Regions from separate parts of the Mesorhizobium sp. M2A.F.Ca.ET.043.05.1.1 genome, predicted to be linked through region 2. Evidence: predicted binding sites of a transcription regulator. Region 2 holds the regulator's gene; the other holds the start of a gene.

Region 1 (15,450 bases), 1.4 Mb from region 2:
CACCTTATAGCCGAACACGGTCTTGTTGCCCTTGCGTCCCCAACGTGCCTCGCCATCGGCCGATGGCCGCGCCGTCGCCTCCTCACCCTTCTTCGGCTTCGCCGGCGGGCGCGCGGCGGCCTGCATGAAGGAGGCATCGATCAACGTGCCGCGCTTGACGATCAGCCCCTTCTGCTCAAGCTGCCGCGTGATCTCATAAAACACCCGGTCGATCAGCCCATCGCACTTCAGCTCCTCGCGGAAACGCCACAACGTCGAATGGTCCGGCGTGGGGTCCGACAGGCTGAAACCGGCAAAGCGGCGGAACGACAGCCGGTCGCGCAGTTGTGCCTCCAGCGAAGGATCGCTGAGATTGTTCCACACGCCAAGCAGCAGACAGCGCAGCAAGGCCTCGGCCGGATAGCTAATGTTGCCCCGTCCTGGTCCGCTGCGCTGACCAAGAAGCGCCTTGATCGGCACCCAGTCGATCACTCGCGCGATCTGGTCAAGCTCCGTCACGTCCGACCACACCAGCCCATCCGCAAGGCTCAGTTGTCCAAGCACGCGATCGACCATCCGAATCATCTCCCCTTCATGCCGGACCTACGGAATCACCAACTCAGTTCCGTGCAAAGCCCTCACAATGGGAGAAGGGGAAGCCGCCAGCGCCCGCAACTTCGCCTTAACCTCGAGAAAATCCCGCCAGGCCAGCTTCTTGTGAGCCGGCGTCCGCAAGAGGTAGGCCGGGTGCAGCGTCGGCATCGCCGGAATGGCTATGCCCGATGCGGTCGTGTGCACCCGCCAGTTGCCGCGCAGGCGCAGGATGCCTTCGGCCGTGTTGAGCAGCGTCTTGGCCGATGGCCCGCCGAGATTGACCAGCACTTTCGGATTGACCAGCTCGATCTGCCTTTCGATGAAGGGCCTGCAGATTTCGGTCTCATGCGGCGTCGGCGTACGATTGCCCGGCGGCCGCCAGGGAATGACGTTGGCGATATAGGCGGAACCACGGTCAAGGCCAATCGCGGCCAGCATGCGGTCGAGCAGCCGGCCGGATCGGCCGACGAAGGGCAGGCCCTCCAAATCCTCGTCGCGGCCCGGCGCCTCGCCGACCAGCATCAGGTCGGCGTTCGGATTGCCGTCGGCGAAGACCAGGTTCTTGGCGGTGAATTTGAGATTGCAGCCGTCGAAGCCGGCCATGTACTGGCGCAGTTCATCGAGCGTCGTCGCGCGGGCGGCAAGCTGCCGCGCGAGCAGGACCTGCCCCTCGTCGGGAACGGCCGCGGCTGCGGGCGGCCGGGCTGGCGCGTCCGGAATATTGCTGGCATCGAGGCCGGAGAAAGGCGCTGGCGGGTTCTCAACGCGTTCGGGAGCCTGCTCGGGTACCGTTCGGCTCTCGGGCACGGCTTCGCGGCGTGGCGCGGTCGGCGCGCGCTCGGCAGGCCTGCGTTCGGCCGGCCCGCGTCCAACTGGCGCTGCCGCCGCTTCGGCGAACCGGTTGATCGGCGTGTCTTCGAGCGCGTCGTCGACGCCGGCGCTGGCATAGAAGGCGAGCAGTTCGGCGATCTCGGCTGGTGTTCTGGGGGAGGCGGCAGTCATGGCGCCACCATTGTCCGCGCGGTTCGAATTTGCAACCTCGGCGACTGCAATCTCCCCACTTGAGGGGGAGATGGCCGGCAGGCCAGAGGGGGTCGGTTCGACTGGGCTCGACGCATTGGACGCCGGCGCTTCACGCGCGGCGACCCCCTCTGTCGCCTTTGGCGACATCTCCCCCTCGAGGGGGGAGATTATCCGGTCGGAATCCTAGGATCCTGCACGATGTAGAACGTCCAGCGCGGCGTGTAGTCGGTGATCAGGAAATCGAAAGTTGCTGACTTCAGCGGATCGACCTTGCCGTTTTTGAACAGCAGCTGGTCATAGGGTTCGAACTTACGCTCGAAATCGGCGAAATTGCTGGAGATGATGTTGTCGGGCGTCTTGTTGCGCTGGTCGAAGGACAGGCCATCGCCGAACACGCTCGGCTGGTCGAGGATTTCCTGCAGCTCGAACTGGAACTCCACCCAGGGGAGCGCGCTGTTGTTGAGCACGTCGATGCGCATATACATCACGCCGTTGGCGACCTCGCCGGCCTTGCCGAAGGGCTCGATCGGCTTGGTCGCGCGGATGGTCAGGGTCACCGGCGTCGCCGTATTCAGTTCCTCCTTAATGACCAGCGGATCTTCCTTGGTGCCGATGCCGGACACGCCGGTAATACGAAAGCCGCCCAGCTCGTCGGAGAAGGAATAGGCGCCGGTGGTCCAGACCTTCACCGGATCGCCTTCAGCTGGCAGGCTCAAAAAGAGGAGCGGAAGAACCGCCCGCCAGGCCAGGCCTGGCGTGAAGAGTAAGCGCTTCGATGGAAAGCCGGAGGGCTCTGGACTGCGCATGGCGCGAAGTATTGCCGATAACCAAGCCGCCGAACAATTAAAAACATGCAGGCGCCGCCTGGCCTGCCAACATGCCAGGTCTGGCCTATGCTTGGCCATGGCCTGTGCTGCTGCCTTTTCGTAGGAAACCGCGACTTTTTGTCGAAATCGGCGTTGTCACGTCAGCGCCGGTTTCGCGTCGCGAATTGATGCGCTATGCAGCGCGTGAGCCAGCACAATGCGAGAATGCGGCAAGCTATAGAGGGGTCGATGAGCGATATCGAACGCGAAAGCATGGAATTCGACGTGGTGATCGTCGGCGCCGGTCCCGCCGGCCTTGCCGCGGCGATCCGCCTGAAGCAGCTCAACCCGGAACTCTCCGTCGTCGTGCTGGAGAAGGGCGGCGAGGTCGGCGCGCACATCCTGTCCGGCGCGGTCGTCGATCCGATCGGCATCGACCGGCTGCTGCCCGGCTGGCGCGAGGAAGGCGATCATCCCTTCAAGACGCCGGTAACGGCGGACCATTTCCTGGTGCTCGGCCCGGCCGGCTCCTTCCGTCTGCCCAATTTCCTGATGCCGCCGCTGATGAACAATCACGGCAATTACATCGTCTCGCTCGGCAATGTCTGCCGCTGGCTGGCGACCAAGGCCGAGGCGCTGGGCGTGGAGATCTATCCGGGCTTCGCCGCGGCCAGCCTCGTCTTTAACGAGGCCGGCGCCGTCACCGGCGTCATCACTGGCGACATGGGCATCGAGAAGGATGGCACGCATGGCCCGGCTTACGCGCCGGGCATGGCGCTGATGGGCAAATATGTGCTGATCGGCGAGGGCGCGCGGGGGTCCTTGGCCAAGCAATTGATCGCGAAGTACCAGCTTGCCGACGGCCGCGATCCAAGCAAGTTCGGCATCGGCCTCAAGGAGCTTTGGCAGGTCAAGCCCGAGAACCACAAACCGGGTCTGGTGCAGCATTCCTTCGGCTGGCCGCTCGACATGAAGACCGGCGGCGGTTCCTTCCTCTACCATCTCGAGGACAACCAGGTGGCGGTCGGCTTCGTCGTCCACCTGAACTACAAGAACCCCTATCTCTCGCCCTTCGAGGAGTTCCAGCGCTTCAAGACGCATCCGGCGATCGCCGGCACCTTCGAAGGCGCCAAGCGCATCGGCTATGGCGCGCGCGCCATCACCGAGGGCGGCTGGCAGTCCGTGCCGAAGCTGTCCTTCCCGGGCGGCGTGCTGATGGGTTGTGCGGCTGGTTTCGTCAACGTGCCGCGCATCAAGGGTTCGCACAATGCGGTGCTGTCCGGCATGCTGGCGGCCGAGCATGTCGCCGACGCCATCGCCGGCGGCCGCGCCAATGACGAGCTTGCGTCCTATGAGGAGGCCTGGCGCGGCAGCGACATCGGCAAGGATCTGAAGAAGGTGCGCAACGTCAAGCCGCTCTGGTCGCGCTTCGGCACCATCGTCGGCGTCGGCATGGGCGGCCTCGATATGTGGCTGAACACGCTGTTCGGCTTCTCGCCCTTCGGCACGCTAAAACACGGCAAGGCCGACTATGCGACGCTCGAGCCGGCCTCCAAGCATCAGAAGATCGCCTATCCGAAGCCGGACGGCGTCTTGACCTTCGACCGGCTCTCCTCGGTGTTCCTATCGAACACCAACCATGAGGAAAACGAGCCGGTGCACCTGATCGTCGGCGACATGGCGCTGCAGCAGCGTTCCGAGCACGACGTCTTCGCCGGTCCCTCGACCCGCTACTGCCCGGCCGGCGTCTATGAATGGGTGGACAAGGACGGCAACGCCGCCGCCGATCCGTCGGCCAAGGACGTGCGCTTCGTCATCAACGCGCAGAACTGCGTGCACTGCAAGACCTGCGACATCAAGGACCCGAACCAGAACATCAACTGGGTGCCCCCGCAAGGCGGCGAAGGCCCGGTCTACCAGGGCATGTGAGCCGCTCCGACCGGGCCGTCTCGACCGCCGCTCCAACAAAGCCGGCGAAGGCCCGGTCTACCAGGGCATGTGAGCCGCTTCATCGACCGGCAACCGTTTGCGGTCCAGTCGGCGGGTTCCTTACGCTTGAAATTGCAAGCGGCTTATAGTTCCTTTTCTGCGGATAGGGAGCAAGGGCAATGCGCCTGGCGGTTCTGACATGCCTCGTCATGCTCGGCGGCCTGTGCGGCGGCGCCCCGCAGGCCCTGGCCGGCACCAAGGTGCTGGTCACGACGCGCAACTATGACATCGCCGGCGCGACGGGCGCCGCCCTGGTTGAAGCGATGAACCGCAAAGGTCCCAAGCACGGCTTCATGACCCGCGCCATCGCCGATACCGGCTATGTGGTGAACTGGAAGCTCGATGTGGACCGCACCGACGGGGTCTGCAGGTTGCGGGGCGCCGACGGAACGATGGAGCTCACCTACACTTTTCCGCGCCTGGCTTCGCTGCCGAAACCCGAGCTCGAGCGGCGCTGGCAGCGCTTCCTCGCCGGCGTCCACGCCCACGAGCGTCACCACGGCCGCATCGCCGAGGCCATGATGCGGGCCACCGATAAGTCCATTGCCGGCCTGAAGCTGGCCGACAATTGGTTCTGCACCGCCACCCATCGCGAGGCCAGGCGCCGGATCGACGCCGTCTACGCGCAATATGAAGCGAGACAGAACGCCTTTGACGCGCGCGAGCACCGCGACGGCGGCCATGTCGACCGGCTGGTCAATGCGCTTGTGGGGAAGAACTGAACTCAGCCTGTTCGCTTAAGAAACGAAGCGTCAGCCCCGCGGTCTGTCCGGCGCGTCGTTTGCCGCCAGCGCCGACTTGTGCTGGTCCTCGGGCGCATTGCTTGCGGGCGGCAGCGTGAATTCGACCAGAACCGGCAGATGGTCTGAGCCTGTATCCTCCAGCCGGGCCGACGACAGGATCCTCACTCCGCCCTTGCTGAACACCTGGTCGATCGGCAGGCCGGCATAGCGGCGCAGGACGTCGGGCAGGGTGCGGTGGATCCAGGTCGGGCCGGCCGAGGGCATCAGCGTCATGCCGCTGAGCCGCGCCACCCGCCGCACCGCCGCGCTCCACGGCACGGCATTGCAGTCGCCGGCCATGATGGCGGTTTCGCCGAGCGCTGCCAGCGGTTCCGCCAGCTCGCCGATCTGCCAGGACTGCTCCATCGGCCATGGCCAGCTGAGATGGATCGCGGCGACGTCGACCGGAACGCCGTTGAAGTCGATCGTTGCGGTCGCCATCGCCCCGCGCGGCTCGCAACGCGGCGCGGTGCCGGCGGCGAACGGACGGCGTGACAAGAGAGCCACGCCGAATATGCCATTGGGGTAGTCGCACAGGATGCGATAGGGATAGGCGCCGGCAATATAGCCGAGCTCCTTCGCCCACATGCCGGACACTTCGTCGAGCGTGATGACGTCCGGATTGGTCCGGCCGATCAGCGACAGCACCTTCTTCGGCGTCGGATTGTTGAAGCGCAGGTTCATCTGCAGCAGGCTGTAGACGATCCGGTCGGCCGGCTTCGCGACCGCCTGCTGCGTCGACAACCTAGGCAGCGCGCTCGTGGTCGTGGCGAGGCAGACAATGGCGAAGACCAGCGCCGCGACCGCCTGCAGCCGGTAGGAACCGGCAAGCAGCGGCAGCGCGAGCAGCGCCGTCAGCACGCTCAGATGCATGCGGAAATGCGAGAAGGAATCGAAGGCCGGATGCAGCGCGCCGAAGAACCCGGCCAGCAGCGCGGCCGAAAATGCCGTCATCGCCAGGAATGTCAGCTGAGCCATCATGCTCAAGCGCGCACCGCCCGTAGTCATCTTATTGCCCCGGCAATCCGTTCTGATCGCTTATCGGCCAAATTGCGGCTCAAGCAAGACGACGGATTGCCCCGCCGACAGCTGGCTGGCATGCGCCTACTGGAACGCCGTCTCCGAGAAACTTCTGAGCTTGCGCGAATGCAGCCGCTCCATCGGCATTTCGGCAAGCTTCTCCATCGCCTTGATGCCGATGGTGAGATGCTGGGCCACCTGACGCTTGTAGAACTCGGTCGCCATGCCGGGCAGCTTCAGCTCGCCATGCAGCGGCTTGTCGGAAACGCATAGCAGCGTGCCGTAGGGCACGCGGAAGCGGAAGCCGTTGGCGGCGATCGTCGCCGATTCCATGTCGAGCGCGATGGCGCGGGACTGCGACAGGCGCTGCACCGGTCCGCGCTGGTCGCGCAGTTCCCAGTTGCGGTTGTCGATGGTGGCGACGGTGCCGGTGCGCATGATGCGCTTGAGGTCGTAGCCGGAAAGTCCAGTGACTTCGGCCACGGCTTCCTGCAGCGCCACCTGGATCTCGGCCAGCGGCGGGATCGGGACCCAGACCGGCAAATCGTCGTCCAGTACGTGGTCCTCGCGCACATAGGCATGCGCCAGCACATAGTCGCCAAGCGCCTGCGTGTTGCGCAGGCCCGCGCAATGGCCGAGCATGACCCAGGCATGTGGCCGAAGCACCGCGATATGGTCGGTGATCGTCTTCGCGTTGGAGGGGCCGACGCCGATATTGACCATGGTGATGCCGCCATGGCCGGGCTTCTTCAGGTGATAGGCCGGCATTTGCGGCAGGCGCTGCGGCGGCGTGCCTTCGCTTGGCGCGCCGGTTCCCGCCTTGGTCACGACATTGCCCGGCTCGACAAATTCACTGTAGCCGCCTCCACCACTCTCCATCAATTCGCGGGCCCGCGCCACGAACTCGTCGATGTAGAACTGGTAGTTGGTGAACAGCACGAAGTTCTGGAAGTGCTGCGGGCTGGTCGCCGTGTAATGCGTCATGCGGTGCAGCGAATAGTCGATACGTTGCGCGGTGAACGGCGCGAGCGGCCTCGGCTCGCCGAACGCCACCTCGAAGGTGCCGTTGGCGATCTGGTCGTCGGTGCCGTCGAGATCCGGCACGTCGAACAGGTCGCGGATCGGCCGCTTGATGCGCTCGGCGGCCGCGCCGTCGACATAGCTGCCTTCCAGGAAGGCGAAATGCAGCGGAATGGGCGTCGTCGATTCCGACACCGTCACCGTCACGCCGTGGTTGCGCATGATGAGGCGAAGCTGCTCGATGAGGTAGTTCTCGAACAGCTGCGGCTGGGTGATGGTGGTGGCGAAATGCCCGGGCGTCGGCATATGCCCATAGGCCTGGCGCGAGTCGACCTGGCTGAACGAAGTCGTGGTGACGCCGATCTGCGGATAGAAGGCCCGGTAGCGCTTGCTCTCGTCGGCGCCGGCGGCAAGAGCGGCGAAGGAATCGCGCAGGAATTTGGTGTTGCGGTCGTAGAGCGCCTGCAGCGCCGCGACGGCCTTTTTGGCGTCATGGAAGCTCTGCGCGCCGAAAGGCTCCGGCATGACGACCGATTCGATGGCTTGGGGGTAGATTCGCTTTTCCATGTCTCAATATAGAGATTCAGGATGGCGCTTGGGAGGGGGATGTGGGACCGCGAGAGCCGATAGCGTCGATTTTCTTCGGATGTGTTTAATGCATGTCGCCCAGAAGTGTGCGCGGTTCTGGGACAACGACATGCAGCAAAACAAAGACTTAAAGCGCCTCGCCTGAACCCGGTTCAGCGCGACGCGCTTTAAGGCGCGCTGGCTACGAGCCAGTCGCGCCGTTCGACACTCTATAAAGCTTGCCCGCGCTGCAGGCTGACCAGCAGCACAAAGCCGACGCTCCTGTTCTTGTTCGCCGGCGCCTCGATCCTGTGGCCGGTGTCGGCGCGCATAATCGGCACAGCCAGCACCGGGGCGGCGAGCAGCATCAGGATGAGCGTCGCCCGCGGCAGCAGCCTCAGGATCTTCGTTGTGGTGGCGGCGATGCGGTTCATTTTGGTGGTGTCCCGATTTTCAACGTGGTCGATTTTCAACTTTGTCGTTTCAGCGCGTCACTTGGTTCACGGAGCCGAGAACCCAGCCACGGGCCGTTCCCACAAGCGGGCAGAGTGGCCGCCTTCGGCCACCAGGATGGCGAAGAGCATGCCGAACAGGCTCATCAGCAGGCAGACGACGGTGAAGCGACGGGCAAGCATTTCTCTCTCCTTCAATGCGGGAGAGAATGCCGCAATGCCTCTGAACCGGTTCTGAGACCGGTATTCATCTGCGGTTCAAAATGATTGACGAGGTCTCAAGCCGCCGCCGGCGACAAGACCGTTCGGCGGAGCGCCGCCGCCGCAAACGAAAACGGGGCCGCTCGGGGCCCCGTTTCGGATGATCTCGGAAGGTCAGTTACAGCTTGTGCCAGGTCTGGCTCTTGCAGATCAGGCCGCCGAGCACGCAGCCGCTCATCTTGAGCGATGTGCCCGACAGCGTCGCCTTGCCGGAATAGGTCTTGTCGGTTTCCGGGTCGGTGATGGTGCCGGTGTATTTGTTGTCGCCGGCCGCCTTGAAGGAGCCGATCGTCTTGCCGGAGTACTTGCCTGATTTCAGTGTGATGGAGAACGCATCGCTGCCGGCGATTGCCGCCGTTGAGCCGGCCTGCGTCTTCCAATTGCCTTCGATCGGGTCGGCCCACGCGGCGCCCGCCATGATCAAGGTGGCCGCCAGGGCCAGGCTCGTCTTTCGAAACATCTTGTGCTCCTCCCAATGGGCATGCGGGGACTCCGGCCCACCTTCCAGTCCCTTACGCAAAGGTAAAGCTAGTCCAGCTCCCGCCAAAACAAAAGCGATGCCGCTACGGAAGGTTGTAGCGTTTTTCGCCTCGCGCATGGCCGAAAATGAACGGCACTGGAAAAACGCTTCGGTTCCCGTGGTTAGCGAAGTCTTGATTCCGCTCCCGCCAATTTTCATCGAATTTGACGCAAAACCCCGCAAACGCTGGATTCCCATGCTTAACGGTTTCCCGCGTTTACCTCTTGTTTTAGCTTTGTTTTCCGCAAATTAAGCAAGCCATTTAACGACGGATTCAAGGCCAGGCTTCATCCTCGAAAGCATCGAAAGAGCGGCCCGCCCCGAGGGAAATCAAGGGACAGAAGGAGGCAGCTCTCGGGAGCCAGACAGGGGATTGAAATGGCACGCTTTGAAATGCTTGAAGACGGCTTCGGCGCCATGGGGGCAACTGCCCAGGCCGACATTCTTTTCGAACTGGGCATGATGTATGCGACCGGCCGCGATTGCGAGACCGATGTCGTCGCCGCCCACAAATGGTTCAACATCGCCGCGATCAAGGGTTCGGTCCGCGCCGCCGAGCTGCGCTCGGAACTGTCTGCCACCATGTCGAAGGTGGAGATCGCCATGGCGCTGCGCGAAGCCCGCGAATGGATGACGATGCACTGATCCTGCGCGCAGCGCTGAGAGGTTGATTTGGACAAGGCCGCGAAAAGACGGCCGGCCCACAAGACCAAGAACGCGGCAGGCCAACAGGGCAAAGCCGCGCCGACCATGATCCCGAACCGAAGGTCCACGCAGTGAAAAGTGGAGTGCGGTTTTCGGATAAGATCATGGTCCACTAGAAACAGGGAAGCGAACGGGTTTCAGGCGCGGGGCGTCTGGGGAGCTCGACTGCAAAAGCCGCGACCGACCGAAACAAGGTCGGCGCGGCTTTTTGCATTACGCCAGGTGATCACGCGGGCGCGTGGCCCAAGAAATCCTCGCCGGAATGAACCAAAACGGGTCTCATTGTCCTCTCGACAGTCTCGGCGAAGGGTGAAATTGTCCCGGCTCTGTGAAAGAAGCGCGGCCATGCCGCCGCGCACAAGTGGAGGAGTTCTTATAACCATGAAAAGATTGGGTATTTTGAGCGCGGCCGCATTTGGCCTGATGATGAGCGCCCCTGTTGCCTTTGCCGACGACATCACCATTTCGGTGGTCGGCCCGATGACCGGCCAGCTCGCCACCATCGGTGACCAGTTCAAGCAGGGTGCGCAGGCTGCCGCCGACGCCATCAACGCCGCCGGCGGCGTCAACGGCTCGCAGATCAAGCTCGACATCGAGGACGACCAGTGCGATCCGAAGCAGGCGGTGTCGGTTGCCAACCGCATCGTCGCCAACGGCGTCAAGTTCGTCGACGGCCATGCCTGCTCGGGCTCGAGCATTCCGGCCTCCGCCGTCTATGCCGAAGCCGGCACGCTGATGATGAGCCCGGCCTCGTCGAACCCGGTGCTGACCGACGCGGCCGCCAAGTCCGGCTGGCCGACGATCATGCGCCTCTACACGCGCGACGACGCGCAGGGCGCCTTCATCGGCCCGTGGATCGCCAAGAAATATGCCGGCAAGAATGTCGTCGTCCTGCACGACAAGAGCGCCTATGGCCAGGGCGTTGCCGACGCCGTCAAGGCGACGATGAATGCGGGCGGCCTCAAGGAAGTCGATTACGAAGGCATCAACGCCGGCGAGAAGGATTACTCGGCCCTCGTCACCAAGCTGAAGGAACTCAAGGCCGACGTCGTCTATTTCGGCGGCTACCACCCCGAGGCTGGGTTGATCCTGCGCCAGGCGGCGGAGCAGAACGTCAAGTTCCAGCTGATCATGCCGGACTCGATCGCCTCGCCGGAATTCTGGCAGGTCGCCGGTCCAGCCGGTGAGGGCACGCTGTTCGTCTTCCCGTCGGACCCGCAGGCCAAGCCCCAGGCGAAGGACGCTGTCGCCAAGATAAAGGCCGGCGGCTTCACGCCCGAAGGCTTCACGCTGTTCTCTTATGCCGTGATCCAGGCCGTCGCCGAAGGCGTCAAGCGCGCCGGCAGCGATGACCCGGCCAAGGTCGCCGAGGCGCTCAAGGACGGCAAGCCCATCAGCACCGTCGTCGGCGACGTCATCTTCGACGAGAAGGGCGACCTCAAGAACGCCAGCTACGACATCAACCAGTGGCACGACGGCAAATACGCGCCGATCCAGCAGTAAGTCGGTTCTGTTTGTGTGAAGGTGGCCGGGGCTCGTCCCGGCCACTTTCGTTTTATCGCTGGTCCTCCGTGAACCGCACCAGCACAGTGCCGTCGCTGACCTGCGCGCCCTCGGCCGCGATCTCGGCGATCACCCCGTCATGCGGGGCGGCGATCATGTGCTCCATCTTCATCGCCTCGAGGATCAGAAGCGGCTGGCCCTTGATCACGGCATCGCCCACTGCTGCGCGCACCAGCTTGACCAGCCCCGGCATCGGCGCGCGCAGGCTGCCTGAGGCGGCTCCCGCCTCGTCGGCCTTGGCGAGCGGATCGGGAACCGCGAAGGTGTAGCCGACGGCGCCCTCGAAGACGGTGACATGGCCGGGCCAGCGGGCGGCGTGCGGCATGGTCCTCAGATCATGCGTGTTCGCGGCATCATGCGGCGCTTCCAGCGCCACCTGGAAACGGCCGTCCGGCCGTGCCGAAACTCTGGCCAGGATGTTCTCCTCGCCATGGCGCAGGCGGATGCGGCGCGCGAGCGTGTGGAAATGCGCATAGCCTGAAAGTGTCGACCACGGATCTGCGGCCGCACCTGGCGCGCCGGCGTCGGTCGCGGCCAGCGCCGCGGCGGCGATCGTCTCGTCACTCGGCGCGGGGATCGCGGTGAGCGCCTCCTGATGCCTGCCGATCAGCCCGGTATCGACATCGCCCGCCGCGAAATCGGCGGCGGCCGCGAGCGCCGCCAGGAAGGCGGTGTTGACGGTGGAGCCCGCCACTTCCGTCCGCGCCAGCGTCTTGCGCAGCGCGCCGAGCGCGGCGTTCCTGTCCTTGCCGTGCACCACCAGCTTGGCGATCATCGGGTCATAGAAGGGCGAGATCGCGTCGCCGGCGCGCACGCCGGTCTCGATGCGCATCGCAGCACCCTCCGGCGGCGCATCGGGGAATTTCAGATAATGCAGCGTGCCGGTCGCCGGCAGGAAGCCTTTCGCAGCGTCCTCGGCGTAGAGGCGCGCCTCGAAGGCGTGGCCGGAAAGCGCGATCTCGCCTTGCGTCTTCGGCAGCCTTTCGCCGGATGCGACGCGCAACTGCCATTCGACGAGGTCGATGCCGGTGACCATTTCGGTCACCGGGTGCTCGACCTGCAGCCGAGTGTTCATCTCCATGAACCAGAAGCGGTCGGCTTTGAGCCCCTGGGAGGCATCGACGATGAACTCGATGGTGCCGGCGCCCGAATAATTGATCGCCTTGGTGGCCTTCACGGCGGCCTCCGTCATCGCCTTGCGCAGCGCAGGCGTCATGCCGGGGGCGGGGGCTTCCTCGATCACCTTCTGGTGGCGGCGCTGCGCCGAGCAGTCGCGTTCGAAAAGATGCACGGCATTGCCGAAATTGTCGCCGAATACCTGCACTTCGATATGGCGCGGCTTGTCGACATATTTTTCGACCAGCACCCGGTCATCGCCAAAGGCCGCTTTCGCTTCGCGCCGCGCGCCCGACAGCGCTTCGGAGAAATCGTCGGGATGGTCGACGCGGCGCATGCCCTTGCCGCCGCCGCCGGCGCGCGCCTTGATCAGGACGGGGTAGCCGATCTCGCGCGCCTTGGAGGCGAGCAGCACGATCTCTTGCGCTTCGCCATGATAGCCGGGCACGACAGGCACGCCGGCCGCCTCCATCAGCCGCTTGGCGGCGTCCTTCAGCCCCATGGCACGGATCGAGGCGGCGCTCGGCCCGATGAAGACGAGGCCTGCCGCCGTCACCTGGTCGACGAAGTCCGGATTTTCCGACAGGAAGCCGTAGCCGGGATGGATCGCCTCGGCGCCGGTGGCGAGCGCCGCGGCAACTATCTTGTCGCCGCGCAGATAGCTTTCGCCGACAGGCGAGGGGCCTATATGCACCGCCTCGTCGGCCATCTCGACATGCAAGGCGCGGGCGTCGGCGTCGGAATAGACGGCCACGCTGCGCACGCCGAGCTTGCGGGCCGTGCGAATGACGCGGCAGGCGATCTCGCCGCGATTGGCGATCAGGATCTTGCCGAACATGGAACCTCCGCAGCCAGAGTATGCTTTGAGCGAGGTCGGCGTTCCTTCGCGCCCCCCTCTGTCCTGCCGGACATCTCCCCCACTTGGGGGGAGATTGGATGTCGCCGCCGCCTTCGCCAACTATCGACGTTGCAGGAAAGGAGCCGTCCGCAAAGCTGCTGATCTCCCCCCTTCTGCGGGAGATGCCCGGCAGGGCAGAGGGGGGCGCTGTCCCGCCAGCGCTTCGGGACAAGCATTCGTCCGAAATCATAGACCTCTCCCTCGCCAAGGGAGTGCTCTGCCGAGGTCGCCTCTTGGGCAGTTTTGGTCATCAAGGTCCGCTCCTTCCAACGGCAGCGGCGGCCCGCCGGTAGATCTCCGCCGTCTGCTCATCGAAACAGCAGAAGGTAACTGCATCCGGCACTGCATTCTGCCGCAGAAAGTTACTGACTGTGTCGACGGCAATCCCAGTCGCTTCCTCCTTCGGAGAGCGGTAAATACCGGTCGAGATCGCCGGAAACGCCACCGTCCGGCAATCATGGCCGAGTGCGATTTCGAGCGAGCGCCGATAGCACGAGGCAAGCAGGCTCGCCTCGCCCTCGCCGCCGCCCTGCCAGACCGGACCGACCGTATGGATGATGAAACGCGCCGGCAGGCGGTAGCCCCTGGTCAGCTTGGCGTCGCCGGTCTTGCAGCCGTTGAGCGTCCGGCACTCGGCAACCAGCTCCGGCCCGGCCGCGCGGTGGATGGCGCCGTCGACGCCGCCACCGCCGAGCAATGAGGAATTCGCTGCGTTCACGATGGCATCCACCACGAGTCGGGTGATGTCGCCGGTGTGGATGCGGATCCTGTCGCCGAGAGCACCCATCGTCACATCCTGAACACGCCGAACTTCGTGTCCTCGATGCCGGCATTCAGCGCCGCGGAGAGGCTGAGCGCCAGCACGTCGCGGGTTCTGGCCGGATCGATGATGCCGTCGTCCCAGAGCCTCGCCGAGGAATAGAGCGGGTGGCCCTCATGCTCGTATTTCATCAGGATCGGCTTCCTGAATTTGGCTTCCTCCTCGGCGCTCCATTCACCACCCTTGCGCTCGATGCCTTCGCGTTTGACCATGGCAAGCACGGTGGCTGCCTGCTCGCCGCCCATCACCGAGATGCGCGCGTTGGGCCACATCCATAGGAAGCGGGGCGAATAGGCGCGGCCGCACATGCCGTAATTGCCGGCGCCGAACGAGCCGCCGATGATGACGGTGAGCTTCGGCACTTTGGCGGTGGCGACGGCCATGACCAGCTTGGCGCCGTCCTTGGCGATGCCGCCGGCCTCGTATTTTCGCCCCACCATGAAGCCGGTGATGTTCTGCAGGAAGACCAGCGGAATGCCGCGCTGGCAGCAGAGCTCGATGAAATGCGCGCCCTTGAGCGCGCTTTCGGAAAACAGCACGCCGTTGTTGCCGAGGATGCCGACCGGCATGCCGTGCAGATGCGCGAAGCCGGTGACCAAGGTCGTGCCGTAATTCTGCTTGAACTCGTCGAACTCCGAACCGTCGACAAGGCGCGCGATCACCTCGCGCACGTCATAGGGCTGGCGCAGATCCGTCGGCACGATGCCGTAGAGTTCCTGCGGATCGTAAAGCGGTTGAATCGGCTTCTGCAAATTCAGGCTTACGGCCTTGTTGCGATTCAGGTTCTTGATGATGCGCCGGCAAATGGCCAAGGCGTGTTCGTCGTCCATGGCGTAGTGGTCGGCGACACCGGAAAGCCTGGTATGGACGTCCGCGCCGCCGAGCTCCTCGGCGCTGACATCCTCCCCCGTCGCCGCCTTCACCAGCGGCGGGCCGCCAAGGAAGATGGTCGCCTGGTTGCGCACCATGATCGTCTCGTCCGACATCGCCGGCACGTAGGCGCCACCCGCCGTGCAAGAGCCCATCACGCAGGCGATCTGCGGGATGCCCGCCGCCGACATGTTGGCCTGGTTGTAGAAGATGCGGCCGAAATGCTCGCGGTCGGGGAAGACTTCATCCTGGTTCGGCAGATTGGCGCCGCCGCTGTCGACCAGATAGACGCAAGGGAGGTTGTTCTGCAGCGCGATCTCCTGCGCGCGCAAATGCTTCTTCACCGTCAGCGGATAATAGGTGCCGCCCTTCACCGTCGCGTCGTTGACGACGACCATCACTTCCCGGCCCTCGACGCGGCCGATGCCGGTGATGATGCCGGCCGACGGAATGTCCTCGCCATAC
Region 2 (15,450 bases):
TTGCGCGGGCTTTCCAGCTCGAGACCGAAAGCGCCGCATCTGGCTTCGACAAGCCGGATGAACAGATCCGTCATCGCGACGCTCTTCTCGCGCACGGCCGTCATGTCGACTTCGTCCCAGAGATCCAGCGAACCTTTCAGCGCCCGCATCGACAGCACCGGCTGCGTTCCGCACAGGAATCGCCGGATGCCTGAGCCGGCGGCATAACCCTGCTCGAACGCGAAGGGCCGGGCATGGCCCCACCAGCCGCTGAGCGGCTGGCTGATGTCGGGATGATGGCGGGTGGCGGCATAGATGAAGGCCGGCGCGCCGGGCCCGCCATTGAGATATTTGTAGGTGCAGCCGATGGCGAAATCGGCATTCGAGCCGTCGAGATCCACCGGCAGGGCGCCGGCCGTGTGGCAGAGGTCCCAGACGATCAACGCGCCAGCGTCATGGGCCTTGCGGGTCAGGGCCGCCATATCGCGCAACCGGCCGGACTTGTAATTGACGTGGTTGACCAGGATGATCGCGACACGGTCGTCGATCAGTTCCTCGATCGTCGGCGCATCGACGCCTTCGAGCCGCAGCACCGTGCCGGGCCGCGTCGAGGACACCCCCTCCGCCATGTAGAGGTCGGTCGGAAAGCTGTCGCCTTCGGCAACGATCACCGAGCGGTCGGGTCGCATTGCGAGTGCCACATGCAAGACCTTGTAGATGTTGATCGAGGTGGTGTCGCATACCACAGTCTGGCCAGGCGCGGCGCCGATCAGACGCCCGAGCCGGTCGCCCAGCTTGACAGGCATGTCGAACCAGCCGGCGGTGTTCCAGGCGCGGATGAGGTCCTGCGCCCATTCCTGCTTCGCGGCCGTCTCGATCTCGTTGAAGACATTGATCGAAGCGGCGCCCAGTGAATTGCCATCAAGGTATATCACCCCTTCCGGCAGGACGAAGCGATCGCGCAAGGGGCGCAGCGGGTCCGCCGCATCCATCGCCTCGACCTGGGCAAGATCGGGAATTCCCCTCATTGTGCTACCGCCTCCATTTCGGACTCAGGCCGCTACATCCTCCGGCGACCAAGGCGGTTGTCCCATCACCGTCCGCAACCCGGCAAGAACCTTCTGTCCTATGTTAGCTGGTCCATAGACGGCAAAGGCTGAGGATCGGAATCGCAGCCCAGGTTGGCATTTTGAGTTCGTTTCGTTCACGGTACGGCACATGGTTGCGTCAGCTGACTGGATCCCTTCAGCACCTTCGCGACGATGTCGGCTCTCAATTCAGCATAAGGAGAATTGCAAAATCGAGCGGAATCAATGACACAGCCCAACCGGTGGCGGCCGGGCACCGTCCGATGCAACATTCTTTCGCCCACCTTAAGAAATTCATTAAACTTTAAACGGTTGCGGAACACAACTGGAACAGATAGTGTTTGTTCTGGGTTTGTTTTTCTGATTCTGGTTTCGAAACCCGTGGGGGCCGCCAATGCTGACGCGCAAACAACATGAACTCCTGATGTTCATCCATGAACGCCTGAAGGAGAGCGGGATCCCGCCATCCTTCGACGAGATGAAGGAAGCGCTCGACCTCGCCTCGAAGTCCGGCATCCATCGGCTGATCACGGCGCTAGAAGAACGCGGTTTCATTCGCCGGCTACCGAACCGGGCGCGTGCGCTGGAGGTCTTGCGCCTGCCCGACTCGATCGCTCCCGGCCTGAATGCCGCGAAGAAATTTTCGCCAAGCGTCATCCAGGGCGGCCAGGGCAATCTAAGCCGCCAGGTCAAGCCGGCAGCGCCCTCGCGTACGCCGACACCCAGCAATGATGACGACGCCGCTTCAGCGGTGTCCATTCCGGTGATGGGCCGCATCGCCGCCGGTGTGCCGATCGACGCCATCCAGCACCAGACGCATTCGATCTCGGTCCCGCCAGACATGATCATGGGCGGCGAGCACTATGCGCTGGAGGTCAAGGGCGACTCGATGATCGAGGCTGGCATCTTCGACGGCGACACGGTCATCATCCGCAACGCCAGCACGGCAAGTCCGGGCGAGATCGTGGTGGCACTGGTTGACGATGAGGAAGCGACGCTCAAGCGCTTCCGCCGCAAGGGCGCCTCGATCGCGCTGGAGGCCGCCAACCCGGCCTACGAAACCCGCATCTTCGGGCCGGACCGGGTCAAGGTGCAGGGCAAGCTCGTCGGGCTGATCCGCCGCTACTGATCCGGCTGCGAGGGCTTGGCCCTCTCAGGCTTTTCGTAAGGCGGCAGTCCCCTCGCCTCGCGCGCGTACTTCCGCTGCTCGTGCCAGGGCCGGTAAGGCTGCTCGACGGCATATTGGATGGCTGCTCGCGCGGTTGCCGATTGTGGATCGAAGAAGACGGCGGCACTGCCGTCACGCGCCAGTTGGCGCTTGGTGACGACAAGCACGCGCTGATCCCAACAGGGATTGTAGGCCGTCGCATCGTTGATGACGATGAGGTCGGCAAAGCCGCAGGCGGGCCGTGCGCTGTCGCGGTTTTCGGCGAGCGCGACGATCGCGCCGGAAGGATGCCGGCCAATGCAGAGGTCGCCGGTGCAGTAGAAGGGCGAGCCGGGCGGCAGGTCGACCGGGTCGGCGATATCGAGAGCGTCCTTGGCGAATGTCTCGGGCGGCACGATGCCCTCGGCCTTCAGCGCCCGCTTCCAATTGTCAGTGGTGAACTCGTTGGAGCGTTCGCGGTTGACGGCAAGCTCGCCGCCGCCGATCGGCATCGCCACGAGATGCGCGTCCTCCGAGATCAGCACGTCCGGGGTGCGCACATGCGGGATCGCCAGCAGCGCGGCGAGCGCGAAGGGCACAGCGGCGAGCCTCAGCCAGGTGGTGGCCATGGTCGCGATGATGAGCGCGATTGTCGCCAGCAGCACCGACTGGATCGAGATCAATCCCACGGCATCGAGGGGCGAGCGCTCGGAAATCCATGCCGAAATGGCGATCATCGCTGTCAGGCCCTTGCCCATCACATAGAGGAAGGGACCGTCGAAGCCGAACGGCATGGCGAGCGCGCTCAACACGGCGAACGGCATGACGATCAGCGAGACGATCGGCATGACCGCCAGATTGGCGAGCAGGCTGAGCGGCGACACGCGCTGAAAATGCCAGATCGCAAACAGCAATGTCGCGCTGCCGGCGATCAGCGACGTTACGGCCGCGCCGCCCATGCCAACCGCGAGTTTCCGCGACAGGAACGCAAGAAACGAACGCTTCACCGGCGGCGCGGTCGTTTTGCCGGCGCGATAATCGGCAAAGCCGGCATAGGCGCCGACCAGGGCGGCGGTGGCGGCGAAGGACATCTGGAAGCTCGGGCCGACCACTTCATGTGGCGAGACAAGGATGACGGCAATCGCGGAGATCGCCAGGTTGCGCATCGTCAACGCCGCGCGGTCGAAGAGCACGGCGACAAGCATCACCGCAAGCATGATGAAGCTTCGCTCGGCCGCCACCACGATGCCGGAGATGACGAGGTAAGCGGCGATCGAGGCCAGCGCGATCGCCGCGGCGTATTTCTTCACCGGCTGGCGCGACGAGAAATCGGGAAACAGCGCGAAGGCGCCGCGCAGCAGGAACATGATCGTGCCGGCGACCAGTGCCATGTGCAGGCCGGAGATCGAGATGATGTGATAAATGCCGGTCCGTCGCATCGACTCGTTGATCGCTTCCGGAATGCCCGCGCGCACGCCGACAATCAGCGCCGCCGCGATCTCGCCCTCGGACCCGCCGATGCTGCTCCGGATGTGGTCGGCGATCCCTTCGCGCGCGTTTTCCACGGCCGACGCAATGCGCGCTCCGAAGGGTGCCCCCGTTGTCGCCGTCGAAGGCGGAGCTAACAGCTTTGGGTCGCCCAGGAAGAAGCCGCTGCCGCCAATGCCGCTAAAGTAGCTGTCGAAGGAAAAATCATAGCTGTCCGGCCGGACCGGACCGGTCGGCGGCAGCAGCTTGGCATAGCCGGTCAGCATCGATCCGGCGGTCATGCCGGGCGGGATCCTGCGCGCCGACAGCCGAACGCGGTCCGGCGCGTAGCGCAACGTCGGGTGCTCGGTGGATATCAGATCGATGGTCAGCCGCACACGGCCATTGGCCATCGCTTCGGCGGTGACCAGGCGGCCGGTCAGCCGGGTCTGGATTTCGGACCCCAGCATCGGCGTCGCCATCCGCCAGGTCTCCACCTTGGCCGCGAGAAAGCCGAGCGCGCAGAACAGCGATGCCATGAAGACAAGGTGCGCTTTCTGCCAGGAGCGCGACACCGCCGCGCAGACAGCCATCAGAGCCACGGCGGCAAGCGGCCTGTAGAGATCGGGCTCGGTGCTCAGCGAGAAGTAATAGATGACGCCGGCGGCCAGGAACACCGGCACCAGCAGAAAGCCGACGCCGCGGTCGAGCTCAGTGCTGGCAGCGACCGCAACGCTTCGGCGCAGCGCCGGAAGCGAAGCGCGGCCAAACTGTTTGCGGATCCGGCCGCCGACAGCGGTTGGCGAGGCTGGCTGCAGCGCACGACCACCGGGCGGCGGTAACTCGGCGGTCGGATGGAGTTCTGGAAGCGAAAGCGGCGCTTCTTCAGCGGGCTCGGCATGGGCAAACATCAGGCGCTCGCTGACGCCTGCTATCGTTTCCCCGCCCTCCTCCGTGCCCCGGCCACGTCCAGCCATCGGGTCTGCCCCTTGCGCCCCAGACCGCCTATGGTACATGAACGCCGACCGCGCGAAAGCCCGCGCGAAATATGCCGTCTCAGTGCTTCTTCGAGAGTTCCATGTCCGACAAGGTCGTCACCCGTTTTGCTCCCTCGCCCACCGGCTACCTGCACATTGGCGGGGCGCGCACGGCGCTGTTCAACTGGCTCTATGCCAGGCACACCGGCGGCACGATGCTTTTGCGTATCGAGGACACCGATCGCGAGCGCTCAACCGAAGCCGCCACGGCCGCCATTCTCGACGGATTGACCTGGCTTGGCCTTTCCTGGGATGGCGACGCCGTCTCCCAGTTCGAGCGCGCCCCGCGCCATCGCGAGGTGGCCGAGGAGCTCGTGCGCCTGGGCAAGGCCTATTACAGCTATGAGACGCCCGCGGAGCTGGAGGCGATGCGCGAGGCAGCTAGAGCCAAGGGCCTGCCGCCGCGTTACAACGGACAGTGGCGCGACCGCGATCCGTCCGAGGCGCCGGCAGGCGTCAAGGGCGCGATCCGCATCAAGGCGCCGACCGAGGGCGAGACGGTCGTCCATGACCGCGTGCAGGGCGAGGTGCGCTTTCCCAACAAGGATCTTGACGACTTCATCATCCTGCGCTCGGACGGCAACCCGACCTACATGCATGCCGTCGTCGTCGACGACCACGACATGGGCGTCACCCATATCATCCGCGGCGACGATCACCTGACCAACGCCGCGCGCCAGACGGTGATCTACAACGCCATGGGCTGGGCGGTGCCGTCGATGTCGCATATCCCGCTGATCCACGGCGCCGACGGCGCCAAGCTGTCGAAGCGGCACGGCGCGCTGGGCGTCGAGGCCTATCGCGCCATGGGCTATTTGCCGGAAGCCTTGCTCAACTACCTTGCGCGGCTCGGCTGGAGCCATGGCGACGACGAGGTGATGTCGATCAAGGACATGATCGCCTGGTTCGACATCGGCGACGTCAACAAGGGCGCTGCCCGCTTCGACTTCGCCAAGCTCGAGGCGCTGAACGGCGTGCATATGCGCAAGATGGACGATCGCGCGCTGTTCGATATCTTCGTCGCCACTCTGCCCTATCTCGAAGGCGGCCCGGCGCTCGCCGCAAAGCTCGATGACAAGCGAAAGGCGCAGCTGCTTGCCGCCATGCCCGGCCTCAAGGAGCGGGCCAAGACCCTGGTGGAGCTGGTCGACGGCGCGGCCTTCCTGTTTGCCGAGCGGCCACTGCCCCTGGATGAGAAGGCAGCGGGCTTGCTCAGCGCGGATGCGCGCGCGATTCTGCGCGGCGCGCATGGCGCGTTGTCTTCTGTCCAGGGCGAGTGGAGCGCCGCCTCGGCGGAGGCTTCGATCCGCGAGTTCGCGCAGGCTGGCGGATACAAGCTTGGCGCGGTGGCCCAACCACTGAGAGCCGCGCTGACCGGCCGCAGCACATCGCCTGGCGTGTTCGACGTGCTGGCCGTGCTGGGCCGCCAGGAAAGCCTGGCGCGCATTGGAGATCAAATCGATTAGGAGCGGACTGGCCCAAGAAGATTGGCATTGAAAGGTGTGTTTCGCAGTGCAACATTAGGCCTTGGCCCAATCTGGCACGCACCTCCTAAAATGCGGTGGCGAGTTCGCGCATTCCGGTGACTTCGACGTGTCGTTTGCAGGAATTGCCTTGCCGGCATGAGGATACAAAGGGAGTTTGAGAATGAGCGAAGCTGCGACAAAACTGGAACCGGGCAGCAAGGCGCACGAGTCGACCGCCAGGCTCGAACTCGCCGGCAAGACCCATGAATTCAAGGTGCGAAGCGGGTCGACCGGGCCTGACGTCATCGACATCGGCGCGCTCTACAGCACCACCGGCGCCTTCACCTACGACCCCGGCTTCACCTCCACCGCAAGCTGCGAGTCGGCAATCACCTTCATCGACGGCGACGCCGGCATCCTTTTGCATCGCGGCTATCCGATCGACCAGCTTGCCGAGCATGGCGACTTCCTCGAAGTCTGTTACCTCCTTCTCTACGGGGAGCTCCCGACCAAGGCGCAGAAGGAGGATTTCGACTATCGTGTGACGCGCCACACCATGGTGCACGAGCAGATGTCGCGCTTCTTCACTGGCTTCCGCCGCGACGCGCACCCGATGGCCGTCATGTGCGGCGTGGTCGGCGCGCTGTCGGCCTTCTACCACGACTCGACCGACATCTCGGACCCGTACCAGCGTATGGTCGCCTCGATGCGCCTGATCGCCAAGATGCCGACCATCGCGGCGATGGCCTACAAATACCATATCGGCCAGCCCTTCATTTATCCGAAGAACGATCTCGGCTTCGCCGCCAATTTCCTGCACATGTGCTTTGCCGTGCCGTGCGAGGAGTACAAGATCAATCCGGTGCTGGCGCGCGCCATGGAGCGCATCTTCATCCTGCACGCCGACCACGAGCAGAACGCCTCGACCTCGACGGTTCGCCTCGCCGGCTCTTCCGGCGCCAATCCGTTCGCTTGCATCGCCGCCGGCATCGCCTGCCTGTGGGGTCCGGCGCATGGCGGCGCCAACGAAGCGGCGCTGAACATGTTGGGCGAGATCGGCCATGTCGATCACATCCCGGAATTCATTGCCCGCGCCAAGGACAAGAACGATCCGTTCCGGCTGATGGGCTTCGGCCATCGCGTCTACAAGAACTACGATCCGCGCGCCAAGATCATGCAGAAGACCGCGCACGAGGTGTTGGGCGAGCTCGGCATCAAGGACGATCCGTTGCTCGACATCGCGATGGAACTGGAGAAGATCGCGCTAACCGACGCTTACTTCATCGAAAAGAAGCTCTACCCGAACGTCGACTTCTATTCCGGCATCACGCTGAAGGCGCTCGGCTTCCCCACAACCATGTTCACTGTTCTGTTCGCGGTCGCGCGCACCGTCGGCTGGATCGCGCAGTGGAAGGAAATGATCGAGGACCCGCACCAGAAGATCGGCCGCCCGCGCCAGCTCTACACCGGCGCCACCGAGCGCGACTACGTGCCGATTGCGAAAAGGTAATTGAGCGAATAGCGAGATAGCGAGTAGCGAATAGGGAAAGAAGGCAAACCGATAGCCCCACTCGCTATTCGCTACTCCCTATTCGCTCTCTTGATACACCCCATCACCACTTCCGCGGCGATCTCGCCGGAGGGCCGTTCGGTCGCCATGCGCCGGGCAATTTCGGCAAAACCGGCCTTTTGCCAGGCACGCATGCCGGTGTCGGCAAACAGGGCCTCAAGTTGCCGGGCAAGGTTCTCCGGCCGGACATACTGGTCGTAGAATTCCGGAACCAGCGTGCGGTCGGAAATCAGGTTGGGCAGCAGGGCCGACCAAGTCGTCACCATATGCTGCAGCAGCTGGCGCGCAATCGGGTCCAGCTTGTAGCAGGAAACCATCGGAACGCCTGCAAGCGCCAACTCGAGCGACACCGTTCCAGACGCGATCAATGCCGCATCGGCCTTGCCGAAGGCCTGCCATTTGCGCTCCGGCTCGGTGATGATTTCCGGCTTGTCATCCCAACTGGCGACCGAAGCCTTCACCAGCTCGGTGACATGCGGCACTGTCGGCAACAGCAGGCGCAGGCGATGGCCGCGTTGGCGCAGCGCCGACATCGCCTTGCCGAACGGTTCCATCAGCCGGCGAACCTCGCCGCGGCGCGAGCCAGGCAGCACCAGCAACGTCTTGACACGGTCGTCGGAGAGGTCGCGCGGCTGGCTCTGCGCCTTGGCGGCGCCAAGCACGCCAGGATCCCGCGTCAGCCGGTGACCGACATAAGTGCCCGGTGGTCCGCCGAGACGGGCAAGTGCCTTCACCTCGAACGGCAGGATGCAGAGAATGTGATCTACATAGGGCTTCATCGCCACCGCCCTGCCCGGCCGCCAAGCCCATACGCTCGGGCAGACATAGTGAACGATCGGGATGGCCGGCGCCATTGCGCGGACCTTCTTCGCCACGCGCAGCGAAAAGTCGGGACTGTCGATTGTGACGAGGCAATCAGGCCGCTCGGCCGCGATCGTCGCCGCCGTCTGGCTGATGCGGCGCATCAGCCGCGGCAGGTCGCGCAGCACCGCGCTGAAACCCATCAGCGCGATCTCTCCGCCGTCGAACAGCGGCGTCAGCCCCAATTGCTGCAGGTGCCGGCCGCCGATGCCGACAAGCTGAACCTTGCGGCCGGTCGTACGCTCGAGCGCCCGCACGATGTCGGCGCCGAGCAGATCGCCGGATTCCTCGCCGGCGACGATCGCGAGCTTGAGCGGCTTGTCAGCGGCCATCAGCGGCTCCCCGTTTGGCCAGCTCCGTCGCGGGCAGGCCGACGATGAAAAGGCCAAAGGCGTTCGCGCGAGCAAGCGTGGTCGGGCCTTCAAGGATGAGCGAACGGCCGGCCTCGACGGCTATGCCGGCAAGGCCTGCCGCATGCGCTGCCTCGACCGTCTGCGGGCCAATGGTGGGCAAGTCGGCCCGCAATTCCTGACCCGGCTTAGCGCATTTGACCAGCACGCCCCGCGCCTTGCCGGCCAGCCTGCCATGACCGCGCAAATCCCGCATTCTGTCGAGCAGACCGGCTGTGCCCTCGATGCCTTCCAGCGCCACGGCGCGACCTCCGATCGCAATCGCCGCCTGGCCGATATCGAGCGCGCCGATGGCCTTGGCCGCCTTGCGAGCGGCCTCGATGTCACGCCAGTCGGACTTGTTTGGTCCGGTCGCCGTCAATGTGCCTTCGCCCGCCGTCAGTTCCGGAACGACCTCGTGCGCGCCGACGACCTTGACGCCTCGCGTTTCGAGGGCTCGGGTCAACATCTTCAACAGGCCATCATCGCCGCGCCGCAAGGCTCTGACCACTAAGGGAATTATCGCCAGCAGACCAAATGTCGGCCTTATCTTGCTCAACCGCGGCCTGCGTTTGATCTCGCCGGCAAGGACGAGGTGGGTGATGCCCTGGCGCCTCAGCAAGGGAAACAGCCGCCCGATCTCCTCCAGCGCAAGTTTTTCCTGATCGTAGGCCGCAAAGTCGGCCTCGCGGTCGACCTCACCGGCGGCGATGATGATGAAAGGCGCAAAACCATGCTTCACCAGGCCGTCGGCGACTTCGACGGGCAGGCTGCCACCGCCGGCAATGATGCCGACCTTCGAGCCCGGCGCGAGTTGGATCCCTGATGCGGCGCGCTCAGACCTCGTCATCGCCGCTGTCATCGTCGCCACCACCCTTCAGCGGCGGGACCGCATAGTGCCGCTTGCCGCCGCTGGCGATGAAGTCGATCATCTTCGTGGCGGCAGGAGACGAGGAGCCGAATTCCGCCCTGGCGAGATCGATATTCTCCGCGACGCTGCGGGAACGGTCGAAAATCGACCGATAAACCTTGCGCAGCAGGTAGATTTCCGAGCGCGGCAGGCCGGAGCGCTTGAGTCCGATGATGTTCAGGCCGCGCAGCTTGGCGCGATTGCCAGCGGCGATCGCATAGGGAATGATATCGCCGACAACCGCCGAGCAGCCGCCGATGAAGGCGTTGTCGCCAATGCGCACGAACTGGTGAACGGCGGTCAGCCCGCCGATATAGACGTTGTCGCCTATCTCGCAATGGCCGCCGAGCGTCGCGCCATTGGCGAAGGTCGCGTTCTTGCCGACGACGCAGTCATGGGCGATGTGGGCATAGGCAAGGAAATTGCCGTTGTCGCCGACACTCGTCTCGCCGCGGCTAGAATCGGTGCCGACATGCATCGTGACGCCTTCACGGATGGTGCAGTTCTCACCGACGACGAGGGTAGTGCGCCCACCCTTGTGCTTGGTGTTCTGCGGCGGCGCGCCGAGCGTCGCCATCGGATAGACCTTTGTTCCGGCTCCGATGGTTGTTGCGCCCATCACCGACACATGGCTGACCAGCTCGACGCCGTCGCCGATGATTGAATCGGCGCTGATATGGCAGAAGGGTCCGATGCGAACACCTTTGCCGAGCCGGGCTCCTTCTTCGACGACCGAGGAAGGATGGATGGATGTCTCGACTTTCATGAGCATTTCGAACCGTCAGCCGGTGACCATCATGGCTGAAACCTCGGCCTCGGCGGCTTTCGCCCCATCAACCATCGCCTCGCAGGCGAATTTCAGCAGATTGCCGCGTTTCTTGATCTTCTTGACGTGGATCCTGAGCTGGTCTCCCGGAACCACCGGCTTGCGGAATTTCGCATTGTCGATGGTCATGAAATAAACCAACGACGGCTTTTCAGCGTTGAGGGTGCGAATGCAGATCGCGCCGGCGGTCTGCGCCATCGCCTCGATGATCAGCACGCCGGGCATGACCGGCTGCTGCGGGAAATGGCCTTGGAAATGCGGCTCGTTGATGGTCACGTTCTTGATGCCGACCGCGGATTCATCGCCATCGATATCGACAATGCGATCGATCAGCAGGAACGGATAGCGATGCGGCAGGAGCTTCATCAGCCCCATGATATCGACCGCCTCGAGTGTCGTTGCCACCATGTCAGCCATTTCCGTCGCCTTGCTTGCGCGTCCTGGCCATCTTGCGCAGCATCGCTATCTCGCGCATGGCTTCCGCCATCGGCTGTGCCGGATAGCCTCCCCAGATCTCGCCTGCCGGCACGTTGTTCATGAATCCACTTCTCGCAGCAAGCTTGGCCCCCGGCCCGATGGTCAGATGGTCGGCGAGGCCGACACCGCCACCCATGGTGACGTTGTCGCCGACGACGACGGAACCGGAGATACCCGAAAGGCCCGCTATAATGCAATTGCGGCCGATGCGAACATTGTGGGCGATCTGCACCAGATTGTCGATCTTGGTGCCCTGGCCGATGATGGTATCGGACATCGCGCCGCGGTCGACGGTCGAATTGGAGCCGATCTCGACATCGTCCTGGATGATGACGCGGCCAATCTGCGGCACGCGTTCAGGCCCCTTGGCGCCGCCCACAAAGCCGAAACCGTCCTGGCCGATCCTTGCGCCGCCATGGATGATGACACGATTGCCGACAAGCGCATATTGGATGCTGGCGCCGGGGCCGATGAAGCCGTCACGACCAATCTGGCAGGAACGGCCGACCACCGCGTGAGGTGCAATGACCGTGCCGCTGCCGATGGACACGCCGGGACCGATCACGGCGCCCGCCTCGACGATCGCCCCATCCTCGATATGGGCGGACGGATCGACAAAGGCATGCGCCGAGATGCCGGTTTCTCCGGTCATTGGCCCCGGAGTTGCGGCATGCGGAAACAAAAGGCGCCCGACCATCGCGAAAGCCTGTTGCGGACGAGGATGCATAAGCACCGCGACCCCTGGCGGCGCCTTGCTGGCAACATCGGCGGGGCACAGGACTGCGGCCGCCCTCAGCGACTGCATCAGCGCGAAATTGCGCTTGCCGTCGACAAAGACGAGCGCGCCGTCACCGCCCTCATTGGCGGGAGCCAGCCCTTCGATGGCAATTTCAGCCTGCGCGGCATCAAGCAGGCTGGCGCCGGTCAGATTCGCGACCTCGCCAGCCGTATACCGGCGTGAAGGCGCGAAGAACACCGGATCGGTCATTCCAGAAGCAATATCCAGCTGGGTCGGCTCAGTCTAGTCCGGGCCGTCACGCGGCCCGGAAACAACGCAACCGCTAAATTAGAAGCGGGTCGCTATGCCGAAGTTGAATTCCTGCACATTGTCGGTCGATTCTTTCTTGACCGGAATCGCGTAGTCGATGCGGATCGGGCCGAACGGCGAGGCCCACATCAGGCCGACACCCACCGAAGCGCGCAGCTTCATGTCAGCCGAAGCCGAGTCGACACCGACGAGCTTGTTGCCGTAAAGCGTAGCCGCATCAGCGAATACAGCGCCGCGCAGGCCGAAGCTCTCGGGAATGACCGGTAGCGGGAACTGGGCTTCAGCCGAAGCATTGAAGTAAGTCGAACCGCCGAGATGGTCCCCGCTGGTGCCAGAAGCCACCGGCCCGATACCGCCATATTCGAAGCCACGGATCATGCGGTCATTGCTCTGGAAATAGTCGAAGATGCGCAGATCACCACTACCGTAGCCAGCGATATAGCCTGCGCCACCCGAAATGAGACCGACAAGGTCAAGCTGTTCCGACAAGGTCTGGTAGACACTGGCGCGCCCGGTCACCTTCACCCACTTCGCATCGCCGCCGAGGCCGGCAAACTCAGTGGTACCGGTGATGTAAAGACCCTCATGCGGGTTCTTCATGTCGTCGATGGTGTTATAGACCAAGCCGAGGCTCACCGAAGATTTGAGCCACGGGCTTTCCGCGATGCCAGCTTGAATTGCAGGCGAAACATTACACTTCGCAGGATCCAGCTGACCATTGGTCAAGCAGTTGTCTGGGTAGTCATACTTCTCCTGCGAGATATTGTAAGCCAGCTGCGTCGAAATGCTGTCGGTAATCGGCAGGCCGAAGCGAACGCTCGCGCCGGTGGTGTCCGTGTCGTAGTGATCGTAGTTGCGGGTCGATTTGTAGATATCGAAACCCGCCGCGATGCGCCGGCCAAGGAAGTAGGGCTCGGTGAAGGAAAGGGCGAAGTCGCGCGAATTCTTGCCGCCACCGGCCGACAGCTTGATGTACTGGCCGCGGCCGAGGAAGTTGCGCTCGGTGATCGAGCCTTCGATGGATGGGCCGGGCGTGTCGCCGCCGGTCGAATAACCAGCGCCGACCGAGAATTCGCCGGTCGACTTCTCAACCACGGTGACCACGAGCACGACCTGGTCTGGCGCCGAGCCCGGAACCGTCGAGATGTCGACGGACTGGAAGTAATCAAGGCCTTCCAGCCGCTTCTTCGCGCGCTGGATGAGGACCTGGTTGAAGGCGTCGCCCTCGCTGACATCGAATTCGCGACGGATGACATAGTCGCGCGTACGGTCGTTGCCGCGGATTTCGATGCGCTCGATATAAGCCTTGGTGCCCTGGTCGATGGTGTAGACGACCGAAATGGTATGGTTCTCGAAATTGCGGTCGCCGCGCGGCGTCACCTGGGCGAAGGCGTAACCCGAGCCCGCGACCTTCTCGGTCAAGGCGACGATCGAATCCTCGACGTCCTTGGCGTTGTAGACATCGCCCTTGTGGGTTTCGACGGCCGATTCCAGCGCCTTCGAGTCGACCTCCGGAATGGAGCTTTCCACGCTGACGTCGCCGAACGTGTAGCGGTCGCCTTCCTGAACGGTGATGGTGACCGTGTATTTGTTGGTGGCGTCGTCAAGCTCGCCGACGGCCGAGACGACCTGGAAGTCGGCATAGCCATGATTGTAGTAGAAGCGGCGCAGCAGCTCCTGGTCGGCGCGCAGCTTGTCCTCGTCATAGACGTCGTCGCGCAGCACGAAGGACAGCCAGGACGAACGCTTGGTATTGATGACATCGGACAGGCGGCGACTGGAATAGGCGTGATTGCCGACGAAATTGATCGCCGCGATCTGGGTGCGGCCGCCTTCGTTGATGTTGAAGACCACGTTCACGCGGTTGTCGCCGAGATCCATGATCTGCGTGGTCACGGCGGCGTCATCGCGGCCAATGCGCTTGTATGCCGACTTGATCGCCTCGACATCGGCATCGAGCGTTTGCTGCGAGAAGGTCGCCCGCGGCTTCAGCTGGATACCCATCTGAAGCGCGTTGTCCTTGATTTTCTTGTTGCCCTGGAACAGGACCTGGTTGACGACCTTGTATTCGGAAACCTTGACCACCAGGCTCGAACCGACCTGGTTGATCTGAACGTCCGAGAACAGGCCGGTTCCGAACAGCGCCTTGACGGCGTCGTCGATATCGGAGCTGGAGAAAGGCTTGCCCGGCTTGATCGTAATGTAATTGCGGATGGTCTCGGCATCGACGCGCTGGTTGCCGCTGACCTCGACGCGCGAAACGACCGCGGCCTCGGCCACCGAGGTGGCTGCGAACTGCACTGCGAGCGCGCCTGGCACGACCAGAGCGGCGGACAAAGCCGCCGCGGAAGCGGCGCTCAGAAACTTGGATGCTGCCTTCATCGGGCTTTTGTACCTTTTTCTCGTAGTCCCCACGGCGAGAAAACCGGACGTGCGGTATTTTCCCTTACCGTATTAACCGGATTTTCCCTACACGCAAGGCTCCCGGTTAATTTGTATTTACTTAACCGTACCGCGTGGCTTTCGCGTCACGCATATCCCCACGCATGGTAAACGGCATCTCAATATGACCGGCGCTGAAGCCAAATTTCTTCATGATTTCAGCACCCAAACAGATCATTCCAAAAAACGAAGCCCATGAAACCGAGCACCAGGAACAGCCCGGTTCGATAGGCCATCTCCATCATTCGCTCCGAAACAGGTCGCCTTATGACGGCCTCCACGCCGTAGAACAACAGGTGGCCGCCGTCGAGAGGGGGAATCGGCAGGAGATTGAGAAATCCTATTCCGACTGACAGAAATGCAACAAGCTGCACCAGCCACTCGAAGCCGAGCTTGGCTGCTTGGCCCGACATCTTCGCGATCTTGATCGGCCCCCCAACTGGCATTTGTCCTCGCGTCCAAGCGCAAAGCGCTGCAGGAACTGGCCCGTGCGCTCGATCACATGTCCGGTTTCCTCGACCGCCGCCACCACGGCGCCGGCCGGCGTATAGGAGATCAGGCGTGGCTGGCCGAGCTCGGCATTGTTGACGACGCCGATAACCGCGACCTTGACCTTGTTGCCCAGCGCATCCTGCTGCTCCATCGGCTCCGGTGTCGCCGTGACGGCGATTTCCTTGCCGTCGCGCAGCATGGTGAAGGTGATGGCATCGCCTGCCCGGCCTGAAACCAGGCGCTGCACATCG

The links. Region 2 encodes LexA, which represses DNA repair genes until DNA is damaged. Its sites were predicted from a motif close to TGTTCNNNNTGTGTTCNG; they were not measured.
Region 1: the regulator LexA is predicted to act here: its motif matches at 9,239-9,256, upstream of EJ069_RS14985 (sel1 repeat family protein).

What each region holds. Positions count from the first base shown of each region.
Region 1 covers NZ_CP034446.1:2,995,317-3,010,766, reverse strand. The annotation lists gene EJ069_RS15030 (IS5 family transposase) at 1-555, opposite strand, end outside; gene EJ069_RS15025 (uracil-DNA glycosylase) at 583-1,575, opposite strand; gene EJ069_RS15020 (hypothetical protein) at 1,764-2,402, opposite strand; gene EJ069_RS15015 (electron transfer flavoprotein-ubiquinone oxidoreductase) at 2,628-4,331, shown strand; gene EJ069_RS15010 (DUF922 domain-containing protein) at 4,511-5,113, shown strand; gene EJ069_RS15005 (endonuclease/exonuclease/phosphatase family protein) at 5,144-6,154, opposite strand; gene EJ069_RS15000 (AMP nucleosidase) at 6,278-7,738, opposite strand; gene EJ069_RS14995 (hypothetical protein) at 8,011-8,214, opposite strand; gene EJ069_RS33765 (hypothetical protein) at 8,281-8,415, opposite strand; gene EJ069_RS14990 (DUF2147 domain-containing protein) at 8,612-8,953, opposite strand; gene EJ069_RS14985 (sel1 repeat family protein) at 9,392-9,658, shown strand; gene EJ069_RS14980 (ABC transporter substrate-binding protein) at 10,100-11,221, shown strand; gene EJ069_RS14975 (acetyl/propionyl/methylcrotonyl-CoA carboxylase subunit alpha) at 11,274-13,235, opposite strand; gene EJ069_RS14965 (O-acetyl-ADP-ribose deacetylase) at 13,546-14,082, opposite strand; gene EJ069_RS14960 (carboxyl transferase domain-containing protein) at 14,085-15,450, opposite strand, start outside.
Region 2 covers NZ_CP034446.1:1,552,391-1,567,840, reverse strand. The annotation lists gene kynU (kynureninase) at 1-1,007, opposite strand, end outside; gene lexA (transcriptional repressor LexA) at 1,462-2,196, shown strand; gene EJ069_RS07475 (ComEC/Rec2 family competence protein) at 2,190-4,658, opposite strand; gene gltX (glutamate--tRNA ligase) at 4,760-6,184, shown strand; gene gltA (citrate synthase) at 6,366-7,694, shown strand; gene lpxB (lipid-A-disaccharide synthase) at 7,766-8,947, opposite strand; gene lpxI (UDP-2,3-diacylglucosamine diphosphatase LpxI) at 8,937-9,854, opposite strand; gene lpxA (acyl-ACP--UDP-N-acetylglucosamine O-acyltransferase) at 9,841-10,680, opposite strand; gene fabZ (3-hydroxyacyl-ACP dehydratase FabZ) at 10,696-11,157, opposite strand; gene lpxD (UDP-3-O-(3-hydroxymyristoyl)glucosamine N-acyltransferase) at 11,150-12,205, opposite strand; gene bamA (outer membrane protein assembly factor BamA) at 12,284-14,647, opposite strand; partial or broken gene rseP (RIP metalloprotease RseP) at 14,866-15,450, opposite strand, start outside.